Regions from separate parts of the Providencia zhijiangensis genome, predicted to be linked through region 1. Evidence: predicted binding sites of a transcription regulator. Region 1 holds the regulator's gene; each other region holds the start of a gene.
What was found. Region 1 encodes LexA, which represses DNA repair genes until DNA is damaged. Its sites were predicted from a motif close to TNCTGTATGTACATACAGNA; they were not measured.
Positions count from the first base shown of each region.

Region 2: the regulator LexA is predicted to act here: its motif matches at 4,987-5,006, upstream of dinG (ATP-dependent DNA helicase DinG).
Region 3: the regulator LexA is predicted to act here: its motif matches at 2,304-2,323, upstream of uvrA (excinuclease ABC subunit UvrA).

Region 1 covers NZ_CP135990.1:402,117-410,392, reverse strand. The annotation lists gene QS795_RS01820 (fimbria/pilus outer membrane usher protein) at 30-2,519, opposite strand; gene QS795_RS01815 (fimbrial protein) at 2,612-3,190, opposite strand; gene zur (zinc uptake transcriptional repressor Zur) at 4,156-4,671, shown strand; gene lexA (transcriptional repressor LexA) at 4,842-5,459, opposite strand; gene QS795_RS01800 (diacylglycerol kinase) at 5,597-5,971, opposite strand; gene plsB (glycerol-3-phosphate 1-O-acyltransferase PlsB) at 6,096-8,276, shown strand, end outside.
Region 2 covers NZ_CP135990.1:1,102,639-1,110,914, reverse strand. The annotation lists gene QS795_RS05005 (LOG family protein) at 139-717, opposite strand; gene rhtA (threonine/homoserine exporter RhtA) at 1,019-1,906, shown strand; gene dps (DNA starvation/stationary phase protection protein Dps) at 2,195-2,698, shown strand; gene dinG (ATP-dependent DNA helicase DinG) at 2,780-4,891, opposite strand; gene QS795_RS04985 (hypothetical protein) at 5,132-5,293, shown strand; gene sseA (3-mercaptopyruvate sulfurtransferase) at 5,330-6,169, shown strand; gene QS795_RS04975 (hypothetical protein) at 6,303-6,767, shown strand; gene QS795_RS04970 (hypothetical protein) at 6,778-7,146, shown strand; gene QS795_RS04965 (GlsB/YeaQ/YmgE family stress response membrane protein) at 7,256-7,504, opposite strand; gene dusC (tRNA dihydrouridine(16) synthase DusC) at 7,672-8,276, opposite strand, start outside.
Region 3 covers NZ_CP135990.1:523,447-531,722, reverse strand. The annotation lists gene ilvB (acetolactate synthase large subunit) at 1-1,060, opposite strand, end outside; gene ivbL (ilvB operon leader peptide IvbL) at 1,165-1,254, opposite strand; gene QS795_RS02305 (single-stranded DNA-binding protein) at 1,557-2,078, opposite strand; gene uvrA (excinuclease ABC subunit UvrA) at 2,422-5,256, shown strand; gene QS795_RS02295 (amino acid aminotransferase) at 5,317-6,513, opposite strand; gene alr (alanine racemase) at 6,578-7,660, opposite strand; gene dnaB (replicative DNA helicase) at 7,871-8,276, opposite strand, start outside.

The DNA.
Region 1 (8,276 bases):
CACCGTTGACGTTAAAAAATTTTTTTTAATTATTTACATGGCAGTAAAACATCATGTTCCATGTTGCTATCTAATTTTTCAGGCAGTTGAATATGGCATGACGTATCATCACCCCATGTCACATCAAGCGACTCTGATGGGTTAACACCCGCTAAGTAAACAAAACCTTTATCTGAAATAATTCCGACTTCTATTTTTTTCACATTTTTCACTGAAGCCCCAAATGGTGGGTAGCTTCCATCAGCTAAGCTGATAATTCCCATTAATTTTTCACCCGTGATGACATTGAATTTACGGTAACCAATGGCACCTTCTGTCAGGGTTGCATACTGTGTGGATTGCAGCGCTTCTGCATTATCCGGCACATTTTTCAGATCAATATTTAAGTTGTTACGGTTGTAGTCCATCACACTGGTGACCACCGCTTTACCATAACGGTTAGTTTTTATTGGTGTGACTCCATTTAAGATGGGTACATCTGCGACACCATTAGTATCGACTAATATTCTGGATCCGCCACGAACTGAGTTATTACGGTGTATCGCGCCACCTTCAGGTGTCATCGTCATACCGCCTTTTAACTGCATAGAAACGGCGGTTTGGTTATCCTGAATATAGGTACCACTCAAATTCAGCTGGCTTCTATCACCATCGTAACTATATGTACCCGCGGTCGTGACTTTATCTTTATCCCAGTTACCTGCAGACACAGAGTAAGAAGAGCGATTATCAATTCGGCTATAATAGTTAACGTTATTGGAGTTATTCCCCCCAGAAAAGGAACTGGAATAACTTATGCTCGACTCATTTTTATTTAATGGGATCATGAGGTTTAAATAAACGCCATCATCATCACGGTCACGTGATTTCGTTTTATACGCCGTTAAACTCAGGCTGATATTTTTTACTTTGCCAATATCAAAATAGTTTGAAAGCGTAAAGTTATACTGGTTGGTTGATGCTCTATTCCAATAGGTTTGGTGCGAATAGTTCAAATACATATTGGCGTTATAATCCGGGAACGCCGTACCAAAGATAATGGTATAAAGTTCTTTACCACTATCGACCTTATCGCCTTTATAGCGACGGTCAATAAACTGGCTCATTGACATATAATTTCGTTCGGAGAATCGATAACCCGCAAACGTAATCTGACTGTTAATTTCATCAAACTGCTTAGAATACGTTAGGTTATAAGAGTTACCGGTTAACGTTTCATTGTCATCCAGTCGCCCCATTTGCGCGCGAGAAATGTTGATGTTTCCTGATAACACACCAAATGGTGCAAAGTCACGACCTAAACCAAATGCAACGTTTTGATATTCAGAGGATGCCTGTAAACCACCATAAACCGTGATATTGTTTGTTGCCCCCCAAGAGAGCGATCCCATGCTAAATGCAGGGCCTTGAGTATCATGGTCATCTTTAGTCGGTTTACCCATCACAAATTGATAAATCAGCTGACCAGGGCGTGTCAACGTACCCAATCGAGAGGTTTCCACTCGATAGCTACTTGTTGTGCCATCCTGTTCCTGGATCACCACATCCAGCGTACCACCACCGAATGAGTTCACATCCTGAATACGGAATGGACCAGGGCTAACTTCTGTTTGATAAATAATACGGCCATCTTGTTTTACCATGACTGTCGCATTCGTTTTTGCAACACCCGCAATTTCAGGCGCATAGCCTTGTAAGCGAGGTGGCAACATGGATTCGTTAGTTTCTAAACTCGCACCAAGATAACGAATACTGTCAAACAGGTTTGACGCTAAATATTGCTCCCCGATCGTCAAACGCGCACTCAGTGAACGAATGGCTCTATAGGCGTATAATTGGTTCCAAGACCATGATTTACTGCCTTTATTCAGCTCACCGTTTTGAGTTTGCCAATCGGCACGCAAACGCCATGCACCGAAGTTTGCCCCCATTGTCCCTGTGGCCGTCAGACCTGATTTCGTTCCTTTATCGCCGGTTTGTTTATTAACAACGCGTCCTGTCGCGTTATAGTCAATAAATGCACCCATGATCCCGTCATCCCAACGAGATGGTGGGTCCCAATCAGGGTCTGAGTACTCCATGTAGGCCTGAGGAATATTGAACTGTACAACGTTCTTTGCCAAATCTCCTTGAATGGTCATATCCGGAACTGAGCGAATATCCAAACATTTTCCATCATCTAGCCATTTGACTTGGCTATTCCACTCCTTTTTTAATCCCAATAATGCATAAATTTCAGGCGTGATACATGCCAACGAAACTTTGTCGTCGTAATTAGGATTAAAAAAAGTGATAGGTTGTTCCATAGAAACTTTAGCGCGGTTAACTTCAATCGCTAAAGAGTAATCCCCAGGAGGGACATAGTTGGCGTGAGAGAACTTACTGAAGTCGACGTTTTCTTTACCTTCAGAATCAATGAAGTCGGTGTTAAAATCAACGGCCTCTTCAGAGAATGCAACCATTGGCGTTAACATTAAAAGCATTAATTTTGTAATTAGATTTAGCTTCATGCTTTTCATTAACTATGCGCCTATACAAACAAATACAGTGAAGACGATATAAGAAATATGGCGTATGACTACGCCATATTATTCTCTATAGAAACTGACTATTATTGGTAAACAATTTTGAAGTTAGCTACAGTGTCAAAACGACCTGTAGTAGCTTTTTGAGTTGGGTCTTCGTTACCTTTAACGTACGCTGCGAAGTGCAGAGTAGTTTGTGAACCGTCACCATTATTTAACGCGTAGCCGTCACCAGTACCTGGGAATGCTTTACCAAATTCAACGATTTTGTCAGCGCCGTTAGTGATTACGATACCAGCGTTTTTAACTTTACCGCCTAAGCCCAGTAAGTCACCAGTGAAACCTTGGAAACCGTTTACTGTAGAACCAGTAAATGTGATTTTTGCGTTTTTGTAAGTTTCAGTAGAGCAGTTTTTCAGAACGATATCGAACGCTTTGCTGTCTGAACGGAATTGGTTAGAAGTCAGTTCGTGTAATGCGATTTCACCGAATTCAACTAATTGCTTCAGGTTGTCAGCATCGATTGAGCATGGAACGTCGTTAATGAAACCAGTAAAACGGATTTCACCTTGTGAGCTTTCTACCGGATCAGCAGCTAAAGCAGCGCCAGAAACGCCAACACCTAAACCTAAAGCTAGAGTTAATGCTAATTTATTCAGTTTCATAAAAGTTTTCCTTTAAATGAGTAGGAACTGCTATTTCTCTTTTTCTCTTTCCTGTTTTCACTGATGCAAAATCAAGTCTATTTACTTAAGCAGTGCATCCTTGAAAATTCCTCTAGCTTTCCTACTTGATGAATTTCATTCAGGTTAGAGATTTTTTTATATAAACGAGATCCATCTCATTTATGTGATTTAAAAAACAGAACTCATTAAGCCAACATTCTCACTTCTAAATTAATTATTGAGTCATTCATTAATTAATTAAAATTGATATAGAACACTAAATGAATCCTGATAACTACCTTGTGATATTTTCTGATGTCAATTCTACATACGTGACATATGTTGTCAAAAACCACCCAAATAAAGCGTTGACTTGGTTTTTTATATCGACAAAATGCAGATAAACAAGTTTCATTCACTGAATGAGTACTTAAACCTGAAGAAATGATGAATTACTTAGAAAGATTTATATGAAGGCTTCATTTTGCATTTATAAAAATGTCTAAATATTGCAAAAAATCTATAAATATAAAAACCTGTATTTATATTTATATACAACTTAATAAACCGTAAAGATGCAAATTTATTAGATTTAAAATCTATTGATTGTCTTTTTTTCACCGGTAATCGCTACATAAAAAACAAGGGGTAAGATAAGTCTTAATTAAAATCAACGTCAAATAGTAACAATGAATTTCAATAATTGTTTTTATTTGGTTAAAATTAACACTCAATGATTAACTAAAATGCAGCAATTAATGATTTATTTAAAATCAAAAAAGCCACATTTTAAATAAGATATTCATTCTTTATTAACGTTGACTTTATTAAAGTTAAAATTGCGTATTCAATTTAGTAAAAAACTGTTTATTTCATCACCATCATTTCAAACACAACAGAAATGGAAGTTATGGTAAACTAAACAGTAATAAAAACTTGAAGCTATCCAGGTGGGGCCAAACAAGATGAAAACAATCAGTGAAGACATGCTGCTTACGACGGCCGAACGTATTTGTCAGTCTCGAGGCGTGCGTTTGACCCCACAAAGAGAGACTGTTCTGCGGTTAATTGCGCAACAACACGGTGCGATCAGTGCTTATGATTTGCTAGATTTACTGCGTGAAATAGAGCCTCAGGCTAAACCTCCTACCGTTTACCGTGGTTTAGAGTTCCTCATGGAACAAGGGTTTATTCATAAAATTGAATCCACAAACAGCTATGTGGTTTGTCACCATGTCGATAATCCAAGTCATATTTCAGTGATGTTAATTTGTGATAATTGTGGCAATGTGACTGAAAGTGACTGCACAACCATCGAAAAAGCGATTAGTACTCTAGCCGAAGAAAATCATTTTCATCTCAGGCATACAGTGGTAGAAAACCATGGTTTATGCCAAAAATGTTTTGAGGTTTCCAATTGCCAAGATCATGAACACTGTGAACATGACCATCACAATACAGTCAGTTCAAAAAAGAAGTGATATAGAAGAAGAGATATACAGGAAGTAAAAGAAAGGGATCTATATAGCAACATGAAAATGGCTATATAAAGAAGGTCTATATAAAGAAGTAAAAAGTGAAAATAACTATATAAAGAAAGACTATTCGGAAAAGAGATATTGAGTCTGCTGCCAGACTCAATCACTCATCATCAATGCCAATCACTGTTACGGATAACCCCAACAGCCAGACCTTCGATAGTAAAATTCTGTTCGCGTAAATCAACCACGATTGGTGCAAAATCAGCGTTTTCAGCAATAAGTTCAACGCGATTACCTTGTTGCTTAAAGCGTTTAACCGTGACTTCATCTTCGATACGCGCCACAACAATTTGCCCATTATGGACATTCTGCGTTTTATGTACCGCAAGTAGATCACCATCCATAATACCGATATCTTTCATCGACATACCATTTACACGTAATAAAAAGTCCGCGTGTGGTTTAAATAACTCTGGGTCGACTTGATAATGGCTTTCAATATGCTCTTGTGCAAGCAATGGTTCGCCGGCAGCAACACGTCCAATCAGAGGAAGCCCTAAATCTTCGGATTCTTCTTCTAACAACAGACGAATGCCTCTGGAAGCTCCAGAAACAATTTCAATTACCCCTTTACGAGCTAAGGCTTTTAAATGTTCTTCTGCCGCATTAGGCGAACGAAAACCCAAACTTGCTGCTATCTCAGCGCGTGTTGGTGGCATGCCCGTTTGCGAAATGTGGTCACGCACCAGATCGTAAACTTGCTGTTGTCGAGCTGTCAGTGCTTTCATCCCGTTCCCCTGTTTGTTTATACAGTCAGACTGTGAGTATATACAGGTAAATGGGTATTGGGAACTGTTAAATTAGCCAAAATCTGCATTTGTTGATGAATTTCTGGCTTTTTATCGCTTTTACTGTTTTTAGCCAACTAAACCGCAAAATAACGCGCCCATAAAACGGTTCCCCAGATAAACAGAGCCAATCCTATCGTGACGAACACGGCTGCGGAGCCGATATCTTTCGCTCGTCCAGATAATTCATGGTATTCACTGCCAATACGGTCAACAACCGCCTCAATCGCACTGTTAATTAACTCAACAATAGCGACTAAAACCACTGATCCAATCAACAAAATTCTGTCAATTTGGCTAATATCCAAGTAAAAAGCTATAATTATCGCAATGATAGCAGCAACCGCTTCTTGACGAAATGCAGCTTCATTTACCCATGCTGCTTTTAAACCTTTAAGGGAGTATCCAGCCGCTTTGATGACCCGAGTGAGTCCCTTAGTTTGACTTGCCATATTTTTTCCTTAATTTCTAAACAATAATCAACTTTTGCAGTCAAAGTGAATTATCGATAACAGATCTAAACATTGCTTTCTGATATGATTGCGCAGCATTACTAACAAGAGGCTATAATCATTTATGTCACTATGGCGTAAAATATATTACAACACGTTGAATTTACCACTGAAATTATTGGTAAAAAGTAAACTAATCCCAACGGACCCGATAACAGAGTTGCAGCTTGACCCAAACAAGCCAACGCTGTATGTCTTGCCATATCACTCAAAGTCCGACCTGCTCACGCTTCGCCAACAATGCTTAGCGATTGGTTTACCTGATCCACTCGTGGATAACGACATCAATGGCACCAAGCTCCCAGCCTATGTGTTTATTGATGATGGCCCGCGCGTGTTCCGTTACTACTCCCCAGATCCACGTAAAGAGTCAGTAAAAATATTCCATGCGTATCTGGATTTGCATAAAAACAACCCAAATCTTGATATTCAAATGCTACCTGCATCCGTCATGTTTGGACGTGCGCCGGGTCGCGAAGGGCATAAGCCTGCCCCGCTGAAACTCTTAAACGGTGTGCAAAAATTCTTTGCAGTCCTGTGGTTAGGGCGCGATAGCTTTGTGCGTTTTTCTCCAAGCATTTCTCTTGGCCAGATGGCACAAGAGCATGGCACTGATACCATCATTGCCAATAAACTCGCTCGCGTAGCACGTATTCATTACTCTCGTCAGCGTTTGGCGGCTGTAGGGCCTAGATTACCAGCACGCTATGAGCTGTTTAATAAGCTGCTATCCTCTAAAGCCATTGAAAAAGCCGTTGAAGACGAAGCTCGCAGTAAAAAAATCCCATTACAAAAAGCCCAACAAAATGCCGTGGCGATGATGGAAGAGATTGCCGCCAACTTCTCTTATGAAGCAGTGCGACTGACTGACCGCGTACTAGGCTGGACATGGAACCGCTTATACCAAGGGATCAACGTTCAACATGCTGAGCGCGTTCGCCAGCTGGCGCAAGATGGCCACGAAATTGTGTATGTGCCCTCTCACCGTAGCCATATGGACTACCTGCTGCTTTCTTATGTGCTTTATCACCAAGGTCTGGTGCCACCACACATTGCGGCGGGTATTAACCTGAACTTTTGGCCAGCCGGTCCGATTTTCCGTCGTTTAGGCGCATTCTTTATTCGCCGTACGTTCAAAGGTAATAAGCTCTATTCCACTGTATTCCGCGAATACCTCAGTGAGCTATTTGCTCGCGGCTATTCCATTGAATACTTTGTGGAAGGCGGTCGTTCGCGTACAGGTCGCTTACTGGAACCGAAAACCGGTACCTTGTCGATGACCTTACAAGCGATGCTACGCGGAGACTCCCGCCCTATCACCATCGTCCCTATCTATATTGGTTACGAGCATGTGATGGAAGTGGGAACTTACGCAAAAGAGCTGCGTGGTGCTGAGAAAGAGAAAGAAGGCTTCTTCTCCATGGTGCGTGGTCTGCGCAAACTGCGTAATTTAGGCCAAGGCTATGTGAACTTTGGGCAACCAATTTCACTGACCCAATACTTAAATAACCGCGTACCAAATTGGCGTGAATCTATCGACCCGATTGAGCCACAACGACCAAGCTGGTTGAACCCAACCGTCAGCAGCTTAGCCGATAACATTATGGTGAATATCAATAATGCGGCAGCCGCCAACGCGATTAACTTATGTTCAACGGCACTGTTGGCTTCACGTCAGCGCTCACTCACCCGTGAACAGCTGCTTGAACAAATCGAGTGCTATCTGCAGCTATTGCGCAATGTGCCTTACACTGCCGATGCAACCACGCCGAACAAAACGGCTGAAGAGCTGCTTGAACACGCTTTGCAGATGAATAAGTTTGAAGTCGAAAAAGACAGCATGGGGGATATTATTATTCTGCCACGCGAAAATGCCGTCTTAATGACCTATTACCGTAACAATATTCATCACTTACTGGTTCTGCCTTCGCTTATCGCCAGCATTGTGCTGCACCATGAGCGAATTAGCCGTGACGCAATCCACCAGCAAGTTGCGCTGATTTATCCATTCCTGAAAGCTGAGCTGTTTATGCGCTATGACGCAAACGCGCTCACGGAAACGGTGGATACATTGATTAATGAGCTGAACAGCCAACAACTGATCTGTGTGAAAGATGAGAATATGGTGGTGTTAAATCCTCGCCGTATCCGTCCTTTGCAGCTACTGGCCGCAGGTGTTCGTGAGACACTGCAACGCTACGCCATCACGCTGTCATTGCTCAATGCAAGCCCAGAAGTCAGCCGC
Region 2 (8,276 bases), 700 kb from region 1:
AGCTTAAGTGCCCTTATCTCGCCGACTTGAAGTCTGATAAGTATAAATAGCCGCGCATTATGCCATAATCCCGCGTTTAGATCTTGTGCTGATTTTGGCACGCAGCTATTTAGAAAAAAGGGATCAATAGATGATTATTTATTTTTCGTAGGTTTTTACTGGTGGCGCTACATAGGTTTCAAACAGGTCTAATAAACTGGCTGGGGATGATTCCACAAGCGCCATATGGCGATATTTTTCATGTAAAAATCCCTCATCCGCCATTTTATTGGTCATATCAATCAGAGGCTGCCAGTAATTATTAATATTGAACAGAGCGCAAGGCTTTGTATGTAAGCCAATTTGGCTCCAAGTAAACACTTCACTGTACTCTTCCAATGTGCCATACCCCCCCGGCATGGCGACAAAACCGTCAGCTAATTCAATCATTTTGCTTTTGCGCTGATGCATGGTGTCAACTTTGTACAGTTCAGTCAGATTTTTATGGGAGATTTCACGCTCTTCAAGCAGGGATGGGATCACACCAATAGCCTTACCACCTAAAGATAATACCGTATCGGCAACCGTTCCCATCAACCCAACACTCGCACCACCGTAGACTAAAGCGATATCACGTTTTACCAGCTCTTTTGCAAACTCAATAGCTTGTTTTTGATAAATCTCGTTAACACCTAGGCTAGAACCACAATAAACCGCGACGCTTTTAATTTTTTTCATGTTCTATCTTCATTCCATTTATCATTCTTGTAAGCACAAAATTATACGGCACCTACAAAGAAGCTCAACTCACAATATTTTATTATTTAGGCGCTATTTAATATTAAATAATAGAACTAATTCTCTACGCTTAACAAAGCAATATAATCTGCATGAATTCTGTGAGATAATTCACGCCAATTGCTGGCTTAGGGTAAATATCCCAACAAACCACCATTATTATTTAGATTTACCTATTTTATCTGTATACACAGTGCGGGTTTTATCGACGTTCCCAACGTTTTTTTGAGGTTTTTTATTCATGTCTGCCGATACTAAAAAGAGTGCTTTTCCGCTATTACCGATAGGCTTGCTATTACTGGCAATGATGTCAATCCAAAGCGGGGCCTCTTTAGCTAAAACATTGTTCCCACTTATCGGCGCACCAGGTGTTACCGGTTTACGTTTGTTGCTTGCCACGATTATTTTGTGCGTGATCTTTAAACCATGGCGTTTAAATTTCAGAAAAAGCTCACTGGGGCCACTGCTTGCTTATGGTTTATCTCTCGGAACCATGAACTACCTGTTTTATTTAGCGCTTGAGCGTATCCCTTTAGGGATTGCGGTCGCACTTGAGTTTACGGGCCCATTAGCCGTTGCGATGTTTTCTTCTCGCCGCCCTATCGATTTTTTATGGATTGGGCTCGTGATTGCTGGGCTCCTGTTCTTACTGCCTATCGGCAATAACATTGACTCTCTCGACCTGGTTGGTGCCGCTTATGCCTTAGGTGCCGGTGTCTGCTGGGCGATTTATATTATCTTTGGGCAACGCGCTGGTGCGGGTTACGGTGCCGCTACCGTTGCAGTGGGTTCATTGATTTCGGCACTCATTTTCTTCCCTATTGGGTTAATGCAAACTGGGGTTGAGGCGATGTTTGATCCTGCCATTCTCCCTATCGCGTTAGGTGTAGCCATTTTATCCACCGCATTTCCATATACGTTGGAGATGATAGCGTTAACCAAGCTGCCAGCGAAAACCTTCGGTACCCTAATGAGCCTAGAGCCTTGTATGGGGGCGTTTTTAGGCATTGTCTTCCTGCAAGAACATTTGACCATGACCCAGTGGTTAGCACTGCTGTGTATTGTATGCGCGTCTATTGGTTCAACATCAACTTCTGTACCCAGATCAAAGATTGAAAAAGTATCGTAAATAATTAGTGATATTCACTTTTATCAAAGGCTAATAGGTATTTCTATTAGCCTTTTTGCTTTTTTACTCATTTCTTTATTTCATTATCTTGTAAGGTAATATTCATTTATTTGAAATGTCACACCGATAGATTCAATTGGTAAAACCTAAATAAATATCAAAAAAAAATATCATCACCTTGCCTATTAAAGTAATAGATTATTACTTTATGACATTCTTAGCTTTACACTCTATATTTATAAGCAGACAAGATAATTGAATCAATTTATATTTAAGAGAGGAAATCCTATGAATACTGCAAAATTATTTAAAACCTCTTCAACTGAACTTTTATATACCCGTAATGATATTGAAGATAGCGTTAAATTAGAAACCATCGGTATCTTAAACATGATGGTTATCCATTTCACCGATCTCTCTTTAATCACTAAACAAGCCCATTGGAATATGCGCGGTCGTAACTTTATCGCGGTACATGAGATGTTAGATGGCTTTAGAGATAGTATCATCGGGCACTTGGATGAATTCGCTGAGCGCGCGGTTCAGTTGGGTGGCGTCGCCACAGGAACATCACAGCAAGTCAATAAATTCACGTCGTTAGAAGCTTATCCTTTGGATATTCATTCTGTACAAGACCATTTAAAAGCGTTGGCAGAACGATATGCCGTTGTTGCGAATGATATTCGTAAAGCCATCGACGAAGTTGAAGATGAAAATACCGCAGATATGTTTACCGCCGCCTCTCGCGATCTGGATAAATTCCTGTGGTTATTAGAAGCCAATATTGAGTAGTGTCGTAAAATAGAGTCAATATATTGACCATGAGACCACTTCGGTGGTCTCAATTATTTATCACCCTACTTCTTTATCGTCCTACTTCTCTGATGTTGGCATTTCAGCTTGTTCAATAGGGAAAATAGGTAACGAATTTAATAAACGTTTACCATAGTTTTTGGTTAATAAACGTTTATCATAAATGATAATTTCACCATAACATTCATGACTACGAATCAAACGCCCTGCTTGCTGGATCAAATTAAATGAAGCGCTAGGTAAACTTTGTACCTCGAATGGATAACGCTTTAAGGACTTCAGCCAGTCCCCTTCAGTAATAATCACAGGGTTTGTCACAGGTGGAAATGCAATCTTGTGAATATGCACCTGGGTTAAAAATTCCCCTTTTAAATCCAACCCTTCCGCAAATGATTGTAAGCCGATTAACGCGCTTTTTTGCCCTTGTTTAATACGTTCACAGTGCGTCTCCACTAAACGGTAGCGTGGCTGATCCCCCTGCACTAAGAGTTGAAGGCGCAAATCCTTCACATGTTCAAGAAACCCGTCCATCGCTCGCTGGCTACTAAATAAGATCAATACCCCACGATGGTCACTTTCGGTAAATTGATGGCGAAAATAAGTTGCCATCTCTTTTAAATGCTCAGCTTCAGTTGCCATGGTTGGCTCATGCTGCATTTTTGGGATCACCAATTTACCCTGCTCAACATGATTAAATGGCGAGGTGAGCGTCACAAAACGGTCATCACTCTTTTCGGATAACCCCGTTAATTCCATAAAACGTGAATAGCTGTTCAAAGAGCGAAGCGTTGCCGATGTCACCACAATATGAGGCACATTTTTCCATAATAAATGTTGTAGCTGCTCACTCACGCGGATCCCTGCGCAATGCATAAAAATCCGGGACTGATTTTTTTCATAACGGCGGCTAAGCCATTTCGAAACAGGTGCACCCGAGCTTTGATCAAGTGAGGCTAAGCGCCACAATTTGGTCATATTTTCAAAATAACCCATAGCTCGGCTTGTCACTAAAATTGAACGGTGTAAACGCACAATATCTTGCTTTGCCGTTTGTTCCGTTAAGTCACTAAGAATCGCCTCTGATAGCCCACGCAATGCATCTGTGAGCTTAAATAGCTCTTGGCAACATTGCTGCATGACCTCGGGCAAGATCCCCATTGGGAACAAATATTCTGACTCTTTGGATGTTTCCGGTAATAGCCCGTTCGCTAACAATGAAAAATCACGGAAACATTCTCGCAATTTTTCGGCGTGTTGCTGTAGCTTATCGGGATTAGTTAACTTAGGTGGCTTTGCAGGGCGGAACTGCGCCACATACTGCCCCACATGGTGAATAAAATTATCCACCTGTGCGGTAAGCTGAACTAGCGTAATTTCCCCCTCCACTTCTAAGGCATCTCTCGCCACATCGGGAACGTGATGCCCTTCATCAAGAACTAACAATAATTTTTTGGGATCCGGCAATACCGATTCTGTTTCCATTGCCGCCATCACTAAAGCGTGGTTAGCAACAACCACATCTGCATCTTCAATTTCACGACGGGCAATAAAAAAGGGACATCGTTGATAAAACTGACAATTACGCCCAAGACAGTTCATCTTATCGGTGCTAACTTTACGCCATAGACTATCGCTAAATGCTTTTTTATGGTGGTCACGCAAGCCATCCCAAGCAAAGCTATGAAAATCATTGCGTAATTGCTGGCATTGCGCTCTCTCTTCGCTGTTGGCAATTTCAGTTTTGTCTTCCACCAACAGCATTAAATCTATTTGTTCCCCTTCCGCAGCGCAGATAGCTTCTAAATTTCGGGGGCACACATAACGCGCTCGCCCAAATGCGCCTGTATATTTTAAGTCAGGGATAATTTTGCTCAGTAATGGCAAATCCTTACTAAATATTTGATCTTGTAGGGCGACGTTGGCGGTACTCACGACCAAGGTTTTGCCTTCTTCGCGCCCAACCGCAATGCCTGGTATCAAATAGGATAAGGTTTTTCCCACCCCTGTGGGTGCTTCAATAACTAAATGACGCCCCTGCGCATCCGACAAATTTTTCGCCACTTCAGCAATCATCTGCCGCTGAGGTGCCCGAGAGACGAACCCCTCGATTTGATTAGATAACCCCTTATACCATTGAGTTATTTGTTCTTTGATTTTATTTGACAGAGACATAGATACGCAGAAGACCAAGTAAAAAGGAGATGATAATCAATCAAAAAAGAGGCTGGAAAGCCCCTATTTCTCTTTTGCGAAACCCTTCGCAAAACTACTGTATTAATTTCCATTATACACAAATTCTGGAAAGCCTTTCGCAAAACACCAAATCGAGCCAAGAAAATACCCCGTAAAACTTGTTTGCTATCACCATCCAGTTATACTTTGGCATCTTCGTGTCAAATCAGGCTAATAAAAATGAAAAAAGTCGTCATCGCACTGTGCGCATTATGCGCATTGAGTTCTATTGGGGGTATTGTGCTTGCTGGGATGAATATTTACACCCGCTCCACGACACCTATAGAGCAAAATCAGGCTCAATCGCCATCGATATTACCTGCACCTAATCAGATCCAGTAATCATCCATTATTAATCAAACGGGACGGTGAGTTATGATGTACAACGATTATTTTGTAACACCAGAGTGGTTAAATTCACACCTTTCAGACAGTAATATTATTGTGCTTGATGTCTCTACGCCACCACCTACCGCCCCTTATGATTGCTACCAAAGCTACCTTGATGAGCATATTCCCCAAGCTCAATTTTTTAATCAAGATGAAGTCGCCGATAAGAGCTGCGACTTACCCCATATGCTCCCTGATGCCACCACATTTAGCCAAGCTGTTGGGGCTATGGGGATTAACAATCAAACCCAAGTCATTATTTACGCACAAAATAACTTATTTTCATCCCCGCGTGCATGGTGGACTTTCCGTACTTTAGGCTGTAAACAGGTTAAAATTTTAGCAGGCGGAATTAACGCCTGGAAAGCAGCGGGTTTCGCAACCCAATCTGGCAAAGTCACCCCACCCGAGGCTCAAACCTTTATTGCAGATAGACAAGATGCTAATGCGCTGAATCAACAGCAAATGTTAGAGGTTGCCACTGAAGGTAAAACCCAAATTATTGATGCGCGCGCAGCTGCCCGTTTTCTGGCTCAAGCCCCTGAACCTCGTCCAGGTTTAAGGATGGGTCATATTCCAGGCAGTAAAAATGTGCCTTGGGATTTATTAGTGGATAATGGAGAATATAAATCTCCTGAACAGTTAAAAGCTATTTTTGCGCAGCAAGGTGTTGATATTACCGCACCTACAGTCACAACCTGTGGCTCTGGCATGACGGCTGCCGTAGTTTTACTGGCATTGGTATTATTAGGTAATCCACATGTGCGCCTCTATGATGGTTCATGGGCGCAATGGGGGCAAGACAACGGGTTACCAATCGAACCTTAATCATTTTTTATTCCCTCATAAATAAACGTTAATTATGAGGGGATTTATTTATTCTATTTAAATATAATATTATAAAAAGTTAATTAAATTAATTAGAATTTCTATTACTCTATTTTTATGGAGCTAATAATTAATGAATACAATATGGGAACTCTGGGTAATAAACCTAGGGACACTGTCTACCTTTGTAGGTACAGCAGCAACTTTATGGGTTCTATTACAAACATCAAGATTAACGATTAAATTTAATCGTAAGGCTTCTATTTATTTTCATAAAGAAAAGCTATCTAAGCTACTTAATGATTATTATAAACACTTATCAGAAGTTCATAATAAAAACACCTTTCATGAAGAAATGCATAGAAGGAAGTTACATAGTAGAATTCAATCATTACACCATTATATTCTATTCATTGACTCTAAAGATAAAAAACTAATATCATCAATAAAACAATATAAAAGAAAAACCACAAAAATAACATCAATAAAAGATCATCATGATTTAGATATTAACCTATGTTTTGATATGTTAGATGAAGTAAATCTTCTACTTAATTATCTTGATAATATCATTGATATTTCAGCTAGAAAAATATGAGGAAAAACTAATGAGTCCAACAGAACGCAAAGTCATATCTAACGTATTTTTAAAAAGCCTAAAGCGCCAAATAGAATGGGAGCAAACAAAAGATATCCATCCAGCCATTAACCAGTCTCCAAATTTTTGCATTCTCGGATGTTATAATACAACGAACTTAGATAACATGGCTTTCTACTTATACTCATATCGTACTATTGATTTTAATCATTACACTGAGACACATAATTCTGTAGTGAAATTTTCTCTTACATTAATTGAAAATAACTGCATCACTTGGAATACATTTCATGATGATAGACTATTAACTCAGCTATTTGAAATTACTGCATTTGATAAATCATCAATACATAAATTCATGGAATCATGTGAAAACTAAAAAATTAAAGCCACTCATTATTTAGCGAACATCATAATAGGTGGCTTTAATAAATATTTGATTGTGCGGTTGAAAGTCGTTTTTCCGCATAGTAGCTATTTGAAAAACACTACTTAATAAACATTCCCGCAAGGAAGAGCACGACAATGGCACCGATCACGGCAACAATAAAACTACCGAAGTTAAAGCCATCCACCTTTCCTTTACCAAAGAATGTGCTGATATATCCCCCGACAACCGCCCCGACGATCCCCAATACGGTCGTCATGATAAAACCCATTTGATAGGTTCCAGGCATTAACCATTTAGCTAAAACACCTGCGATTAAACCAAAGATAATCCAAGCAATAACGCCCATTTGAGGCCTCCAATATCTCTGTTGCTCTAAATTTCCTAGCACGATAACTTTGTTACACGATATAGACTCTTTAATCATTACATACGGTGATGACAGTATTTTGAATTAATCACCACCGTACATTGTAATTAAAGACCTAATCTCAAATTTTGGCAAATTTCATCATGTTAAGGTGATGCGACAGAAAGCTGCTCCACATGCAGTGCAATAATATCGGCGATTTGTTCCGCTGTTTTCAACGCTCTCACTTGAGAAAACAGTTCATCCGCCTGCTGATACTCTTTACGTAAATAACTCAGCCACTGTTTAATACGAGCCGCATGGTAATGCCCTGTATCGCCCAGTTTTTCTAGCTCTGTATATTTAAAGAGGATTTTTCCGACCTGTTCCCAAGGCATCTTCGCGACATTGTGTTTGATCACACGACTCAAATTCGGTGTATTTAAAGCACCTCGACCGATCATAATCGAATCGCACCCAGTGATTTCCATACAGCGTTTAGCACTTTCATAATCCCAGATTTCGCCATTGGCAATCACCGGAATCGACAGTTTCTGGCGAAGCTCACCAATTGCCTGCCAGTTAATACATTCCGCTTTATAGCCATCTTCCTTGGTGCGCCCATGAACCGTCAGTTCGGTTGCTCCGGCTTGCTGTACAGCATCTGCAATTTCATGAGCAAATTGGCTGCTATCCCAACCCAAACGGACTTTCACAGAAACGGGTAAATCTTTCGGTACAGCCGCTCGCATAGCTTTAGCTGCGTGATAAA
Region 3 (8,276 bases), 120 kb from region 1:
TAACTTGCTGAACCCACTCTTGACGATCATTGCGCTCAACTAACGGTAACAGTAATTCTAAGATTTGCCCTGCATCCGCATGGATAGCAATGTCTGGACGTTTGATTTTACTGATTTCTGCTTTATCAATATCAACGTGAATGATTTTGGCATTCGGGCAGAATTTTTCCGCTTTACCAATGGCGCGGTCATCAAAGCGAGCACCAATAACAATCAGCAAATCAGACTCTTCCATGATCATGTTCGTGCTACGTGCCGCATGCATACCCAACATGCCCAAATACAGCGGATGACGCATCGGAATGGTACCCAATGCCATCAAGGTCATTGTCGTTGGTAAAGAGGCTTTTTCGGCAAAAGCGATAGCCGTCGTGGTTGAATCTGAGCTAATCACCCCGCCCCCGAAATAAAGTACTGGACGCTTCGCGCGGTTGATCATTTCCGCCGCTTGGATCACTTTTTCCATATCGAAACTTGGGGCTTTATCTTTCGGTAAAACCTCTGGCAGCGCATCTAATTCAATGGTTGCAGTCTGAACATCTTTTGGAATATCAATCCAAACAGGCCCCGGACGCCCAGATTCAGCGATACGGAATGCTTCGCAGATAACACGCGGTAAGTCCTCAATGCTGCGCACCAAATAGTTGTGTTTCGTAATCGGAATTGAAATACCGTAAGTATCCACTTCCTGAAACGCATCGGTACCAATCATCGAAGATGGCACCTGCGCAGTAATACATACCAGTGGAATTGAATCCAGTTTCGCATCCGCAATGGCAGTCACTAAATTAGTGGCACCGGGACCGCTTGAGGAAATACATACCGCCGCTTTGCCTGTGCTACGCGCAATTCCCTGTGCAATAAAACCCGCACCTTGCTCGTGACGCGCCAGTATGTGGCGAATTTTTTTGCTCTGTCCCAGTGCATCATAGAATGGCAATGCTGCCCCGCCCGGGATACCAGAAACGATGGTAATACCATGTTTTTCCAATAAATGGACGATTAATTCTGCACCTGTAAAACAGTTTTTTTGTGGTGATGTTGTGCCCGACTCGCTCATAATTTTTTATTCCTTCACTAGCCTGCGGATCCGAGTTTTAGGTCATAAAAAAACCCCGCTCGGTTTGCGCCGGCGGGGTTTCTAAATCGCGTGATTTGTTCCCGTTACGGCGCTAAGCCCACGACCACCACCACACGCACGACTACCGCGGCTAGTGGCGCGGTAAGTAGTAGGTTTGAACGGTTAGCGGTCATTTTCACGAGAGTTTCCTGTCATTTAATTCTGTCTGATTTAGCAAAAATCCATAATTAATGAATTTCCTGTTTAGCTAAAGTCTGTCTGATTTTTCATTTTTGTGTTTGCTGCATTTAAGAAACCATAAAATCCTAACCTTCACAACCCTTTTTTTCGTTTTTCTTGGTTGTGGATTTCAAATGAGAGGCATATCACAGAATGTTGTTGAGTTGTGATAATTTGAATTGAAATTGCTTATAAAAAATTAAAGCCCTTAATACTAAGGGCTTTAATCGATGATTTTGATTTTCTAATGTAGAAATTAGAATGGGATATCGTCATCAAAATCCATTGGTGGTTCATTGGTTTGTGGAGCTGGTGAACGCGCTGGTGCTGCGCCGCCGCCACTGAATTGTTGTGCTGCTTGTTGTGGCTGTTGTGGTTGACCCCAACCGCCTTGTCCGCCACTTTGACCTTGTGATGGGGCATCGCCGCCACGACCACCAAGCATCTGCATTGAACCGCCGATATTTACCACAACTTCGGTGGTGTAGCGATCTTGACCGCTTTGGTCTTGCCATTTACGGGTTTGCAGTGAACCTTCGATATAAACTTGTGAACCTTTTTTCAGATATTCACCAGCAACTTCGGCTAATTTGCCGAAAATCACAACACGGTGCCATTCGGTTTTTTCACGCATTTCACCGGTTTGCTTGTCACGCCAACTTTCAGAAGTTGCCAGAGTCAGGTTAGCGACAGCTCCGCCGTTAGGCATATAACGGATTTCTGGATCTTGTCCTAAGTTACCGATAAGAATTACTTTATTTACGCCTCTGGTGGCCATTTATTACTCCTGATGCATTGAATTTTTAATCTCTGGACTGACCGTGAAGTTTACCACGACCTATCTGTATTGCACCATAAATTGAGATTGCTGATGAGAAGTTGCGAAGCGCTTTCCAAATTTAAGTGAAATCTGCATTACTGTTTTTTAGTATAGACGCTAATTATTGGCGTCACAGATAAGTTGCCATCAGCCCCCTATGAAATGATATAGAAAGAGCACATATACTGTATATCCATTCAGCAAATTTTGTGCAATACTAAATCGTTTATTAGTACTGGCTCATTAATTAAGACGACCAAGTTCATTTTTGTTCACTATCAATTCATTCGGGAAGTGGTAAATGGAGAATATCGAAGTCCGCGGCGCACGCACGCATAACCTAAAAAATATCAATCTCATCATCCCCCGAGACAAGCTGATAGTTATTACAGGGCTATCTGGTTCAGGGAAATCCTCCCTCGCCTTTGATACCCTCTATGCTGAAGGTCAGCGTCGTTATGTTGAATCACTATCCGCGTATGCTCGTCAATTCCTTTCTTTAATGGAAAAACCGGATGTTGACCATATCGAAGGGCTGTCGCCAGCTATTTCCATTGAACAGAAATCCACTTCCCATAACCCGCGTTCAACGGTCGGGACCATTACCGAAATCCATGATTACCTGCGCCTATTGTTTGCCCGTGTGGGTGAGCCTCGCTGCCCTGATCATGATATTCCGCTTGCGGCACAAACCGTTAGCCAGATGGTGGATAACGTCCTCGCACAGCCGACCGATCGCCGTATGATGCTGCTGGCTCCGGTCGTGAAAGAGCGTAAAGGTGAGCACGTTAAGTTACTCGATAACTTAGCGAGCCAAGGGTATATTCGCGCCCGTATTGATGGTGAAGTTTGTGATTTATCCGATCCACCAAAACTCGAATTACAGAAAAAACATACCATTGAAGTGGTGGTTGACCGCTTCAAAGTACGCGACGATATCGCCCAGCGTCTTGCTGAATCCTTTGAAACTGCACTGGAACTGTCTGGCGGCACCGCTGTTGTTGCAGATATGGATGATCCGAAAGCTGAAGAATTAGTGTTCTCCGCTAACTTTGCATGCCCCGTTTGTGGCTATAGCATGATGGAATTAGAACCTCGCCTGTTCTCATTCAACAACCCAGCAGGGGCCTGCCCAAGCTGCGACGGCTTAGGAGTTCAGCAGTTTTTTGACCCTGAGCGCGTGATTCAAAATCCCGAAATTTCCCTTGCAGGCGGAGCTATCCGCGGCTGGGATCGTCGTAATTTCTATTATTTTCAGATGTTAATGTCATTGGGCGAACACTATAAGTTTGATGTTGAAGCCCCTTATGACTCACTCAGCCCTGCCATTCAAAAAGTCATTTTGTATGGTTCTGGCAAAGAAACTATTGAATTCAAATACCGTAATGATCGCGGAGATATTACCGTACGCCACCATCCGTTCGAAGGTGTGCTTAACAATATGGAACGCCGTTATAAAGAAACGGAATCCACCGCGGTGCGCGAAGAGTTAGCAAAATACATTAGCAACCGCCCTTGCGTGACTTGCGCAGGAACCCGTCTGCGTAAAGAAGCCCGTTTTGTATTTGTGGAAAATACCACGCTGCCTGAAATTGCAGATTACAGCATCGGTCATGCGATGGAATTTTTCCAAAACTTAAAACTCAGCGGACAACGAGCCAAGATTGCCGAAAAAATCCTGAAAGAGATCAGCGACCGCCTGAAATTTTTAGTGAATGTGGGGCTGAATTACCTAAGTCTTTCACGCTCCGCAGAAACCTTATCCGGTGGTGAGGCGCAGCGTATCCGCCTAGCAAGCCAAATTGGAGCGGGTCTGGTTGGGGTAATGTATGTGTTGGATGAACCGTCTATAGGGCTCCATCAGCGCGATAATGACCGATTACTGGAAACCTTGATTCACTTACGTAATTTGGGGAACACCGTCATTGTGGTTGAGCATGATGAAGATGCGATCCGCGCAGCCGACCATGTGATTGATATTGGCCCAGGAGCCGGTGTTCACGGTGGGCAAATTGTAGCGCAAGGCACATTGGAAGATATTGTTGCTAACCCTGAATCGTTAACCGGTAAGTTCTTAAGTGGCGAGCGCAAGATTGATATTCCACAAACGCGTGTTCCGTTTAATAAAGACAAAGTACTGACTGTCTCTGGCGCAACAGGCAACAACCTGAAGAATGTTACCCTGAATATTCCTGTTGGTTTATTTACGTGTATTACCGGGGTTTCTGGTTCCGGTAAATCGACGCTTATCAACGATACGTTATTCCCAATCGCTCAGCGTCAATTAAATGGCGCTACAGTGATTAACCCAGCGCCGTATACCAATGTCGAAGGTTTAGAGCATTTCGATAAAGTGATCGATATCGACCAAAGCCCTATTGGACGTACTCCACGTTCGAACCCAGCCACTTACACGGGTATCTTTACACCAATTCGTGAGCTGTTCGCAGGTGTACCAGAGTCACGGACTCGTGGCTATAACCCAGGGCGTTTCAGTTTTAACGTGAAAGGCGGTCGTTGTGAAGCCTGCCAAGGGGATGGGGTGATTAAAGTCGAAATGCACTTCCTACCCGATGTCTATGTGCCGTGTGACCAATGTAAAGGCAAGCGCTATAACCGCGAAACCTTAGAGATCAAATACAAAGGCAAAAGCATCCATGAAGTGTTGGATATGACCATCGAAGAATCCCGTGAGTTCTTTGATGCCGTGCCTGCGCTAGCGCGTAAGCTGCAAACGCTGATGGATGTGGGTCTGTCTTATATTCGCTTAGGTCAATCTGCGACAACCTTGTCAGGTGGTGAAGCCCAGCGCGTGAAATTAGCTCGCGAGTTGTCTAAACGCGGCACCGGACAAACTATCTATATCTTAGATGAACCAACCACCGGATTGCATTTTGCCGATATCCAACAACTGCTTGTGGTCTTGCATCAGCTACGTGACCAAGGCAATACCATCGTTGTCATCGAGCATAACTTGGATGTTATCAAAACGGCAGACTGGATTGTCGACTTAGGCCCTGAAGGCGGTAGCGGTGGCGGTGAAATTTTAATTTCAGGCACCCCAGAACAAGTGGCTGAATGTAAAAAATCCCATACTGCACGTTTCTTGAAGCCTATCTTAGCGCGTGGATACTAAATGACGTTAAAGAAAAAAGGGAAGCTCAGCTTCCCTTTTTTATGCTTGAATAACAATTTGTTATTGGCTAACTGCTGCAAATGCTTCCACAATGCGCTTCACATTATGGCGGTTCACCCCTGCCATACACACACGACCAGTTCCAACTAAATAAACCGCAAACTCATCTTTCAGACGGTCAACTTGTTGTTGAGAAAATCCGGTGTAGCTGAACATACCTCGCTGTTTTAACAGGTGGTCGAAGTTTTTGTTTGGTAACGCTTTTTTCAGCTCATCCACCAAGACGGTGCGCATATCTAAAATACGCAGGCGCATCTCTTCCACTTCGTCCAGCCATTTGGCTTTTTGTTGGCTATCAGTCAGTACTGCCGCAACAATTTTTGCGCCGTTAGACGGTGGGCTTGAATACAGACGGCGAACGCCCGCTTTCAATTGCCCCAGCACGCGATCGCGCTCATCTTTATCTTTACAGATAACAGATAAACCACCCGCACGTTCACCGTAGATACCAAAGATTTTCGAGAATGAATTGCTGACGAATACTGGCAGACCCGCTTTTACCATCGTGCGAATTGCATAAGCATCTTCATCGATACCTTCCGCAAAACCTTGATATGCGATATCTAAGAATGGGATCAATTTGTGCTCAAGTGCCACTTTCGTCACTTCATCCCACTGAGCTGGCGTTAAATCGGAGCCTGTTGGGTTATGGCAGCATGGGTGCATTAAGATGATGCTATTTTCTGGTAACTTCTTGAAAGTTTCTAGCATTTCATCAAATTTAACCCCTTTGGTTTTTTCATCAAAATAAGGGTAATAATGCACTTTCGTGCCAGCGCCAGAGAAGATAGAGGCGTGGTTTTCCCATGTTGGGTTACTGCACCAAACTTCTGAATTCGGGAAATAGTGGTGTAAAAAATCAGCCCCAATTTTCAGTGCGCCAGAACCACCGATGGTTTGTACGGTAGCAATGCGCTCTTGAGCAATTAGCGGGCAATCTTCACCGAACACCAATTTTTGTAATTCAGTACGGTAATCTTTCAAACCTTCCATTGGCAGATAAAGCGATGCACTTGCCGGAAGTTTTCTCAGTGCAGCTTTCGCTGTGCCGACGGTTTCCAGCTCAGGGGTTTTCCCCTCTGCATCATAATAAAGACCAATACTCAGGTTAATTTTGCCTTCACGAGTATCTTTATTAAATTCATCCATCAGCGATAAAATTGGGTCGCCCGGATAAGCATCAACATGTTGGTACACAGGATATCTCCTACTTGTAGGTTTTCTTTATTACTTTTGTCTTGTGAAAATAACCCTTTAAAACCTATTCGTCTACATATTCCATTGCGACTCGTGAGGTCAATTTCGTCAAAAGCTCATAGTTAATGATGCCTGTTTGTGTGGCAATTTCTTCCACTGGCAGAGCATTTCCCCATAGAATGACGTCATCCCCCACTTTATCGGTGGCATCTGGCCCTAAATCCACGACGGTCATATCCATGGAAATTCGTCCAATAATCGGCACTTTTCGTCCATTTACTAGAACTGGCGTTCCTGATGGCACGTTACGCGGATAACCATCGCCATAACCAATCGCTACCACCCCAAGGCGGGTATTACGTTCACTGCACCATGTTTCGCCGTAGCCAACACACTGCCCTGCCGAATGCTCTCGTACCGCAATCAGGCTGGATTTTAAGGTCATGACGGGTAATAAACCGAAGCTTGCAGCGCTTTTGCCTTCCTGTGGTGAGGCGCCATACATCATAATACCGGGGCGAACCCAGTCATAATGAGCTTCTGGCCATAAGAGGATCCCCGCGGATGCTGCGATGGATTTTTCACCTGGTTTGTCAGACACAAACTGTTGGAAGCATTCGATTTGTTTTTTGGTGGTTGGGAGTTCAGGCGCATCGGCCTGACAGAAGTGGCTAACAATATTGATAGGTAAATCAACGTTGCTACAGCTTTTAAGGCGTTGGTAAAAACTTTCCGCATGCTGAGGAAGTACGCCAAGGCGATGCATGCCAGTATCGAGTTTCATCCATACTTTGATTTTTGTGGCGAGTTGGGCATTTTCCAGCATTTCCAGTTGTTCAATGCAGTGGATCACCGTATCGATGTTGTATTCCACCATCAACTGCAAATCGGATTTTTCGAAGAAACCTTCTAATAAAACAATCGGTTTTGTCACGCCTTGATGTCGAAGCAGTAGGGCTTCATTTAAACGCGCCACCCCAAAACCGTCGACAATTCCTTGAATTTCGGTGCCAACTCCAATTAATCCATGACCATAAGCGTTTGCTTTAACAACTGCAATCAGACGGCTATTCGGCGCCAATTCTCTCACGCGTTGCAGGTTGTGTCGCAGAGCGCGGCGGTTTATTAATGCGGTTGCCGCTTTCATTTCTTCCTCTTAATTATTCGTTTTAAAATTTAACTTATTTAGTTTTCAATTTTCTATACGCTCAAAATATGACGAGCTTACCAATCTCTAAATAGTTTGAACTGTAGCAAGGCGGTAAACGAAGCCATCCCTAGGAGCATACACAAGTATGTGACTAGGGTGGCTGAGAGCAACCAACACAGCTACAGCTCAAAATATGACGAGATTAGGTTATTCGTCATCGTAGGCTGGCCCCGCATAATTATCAAACCTCGACCACTGCCCATTAAACGTCAATCTCACCGTCCCTATCGGGCCGTTACGCTGTTTACCTAAAATAATTTCTGCAACCCCTTTGAGGTCGCTGTTATCGTGATAGACCTCGTCACGATAGATAAACATAATTAAGTCGGCGTCTTGCTCGATGGAGCCTGATTCACGTAAATCGGAGTTGACTGGACGTTTGTCTGCACGTTGCTCCAAGCTACGGTTTAACTGGGAAAGCGCCACCACTGGCACGTTTAATTCTTTCGCTAACGCCTTGAGAGAACGAGAAATTTCAGCGATTTCCAATGTACGGTTATCGGACAACGCAGGCACGCGCATTAACTGAAGGTAGTCGATCATAATCAGGCTT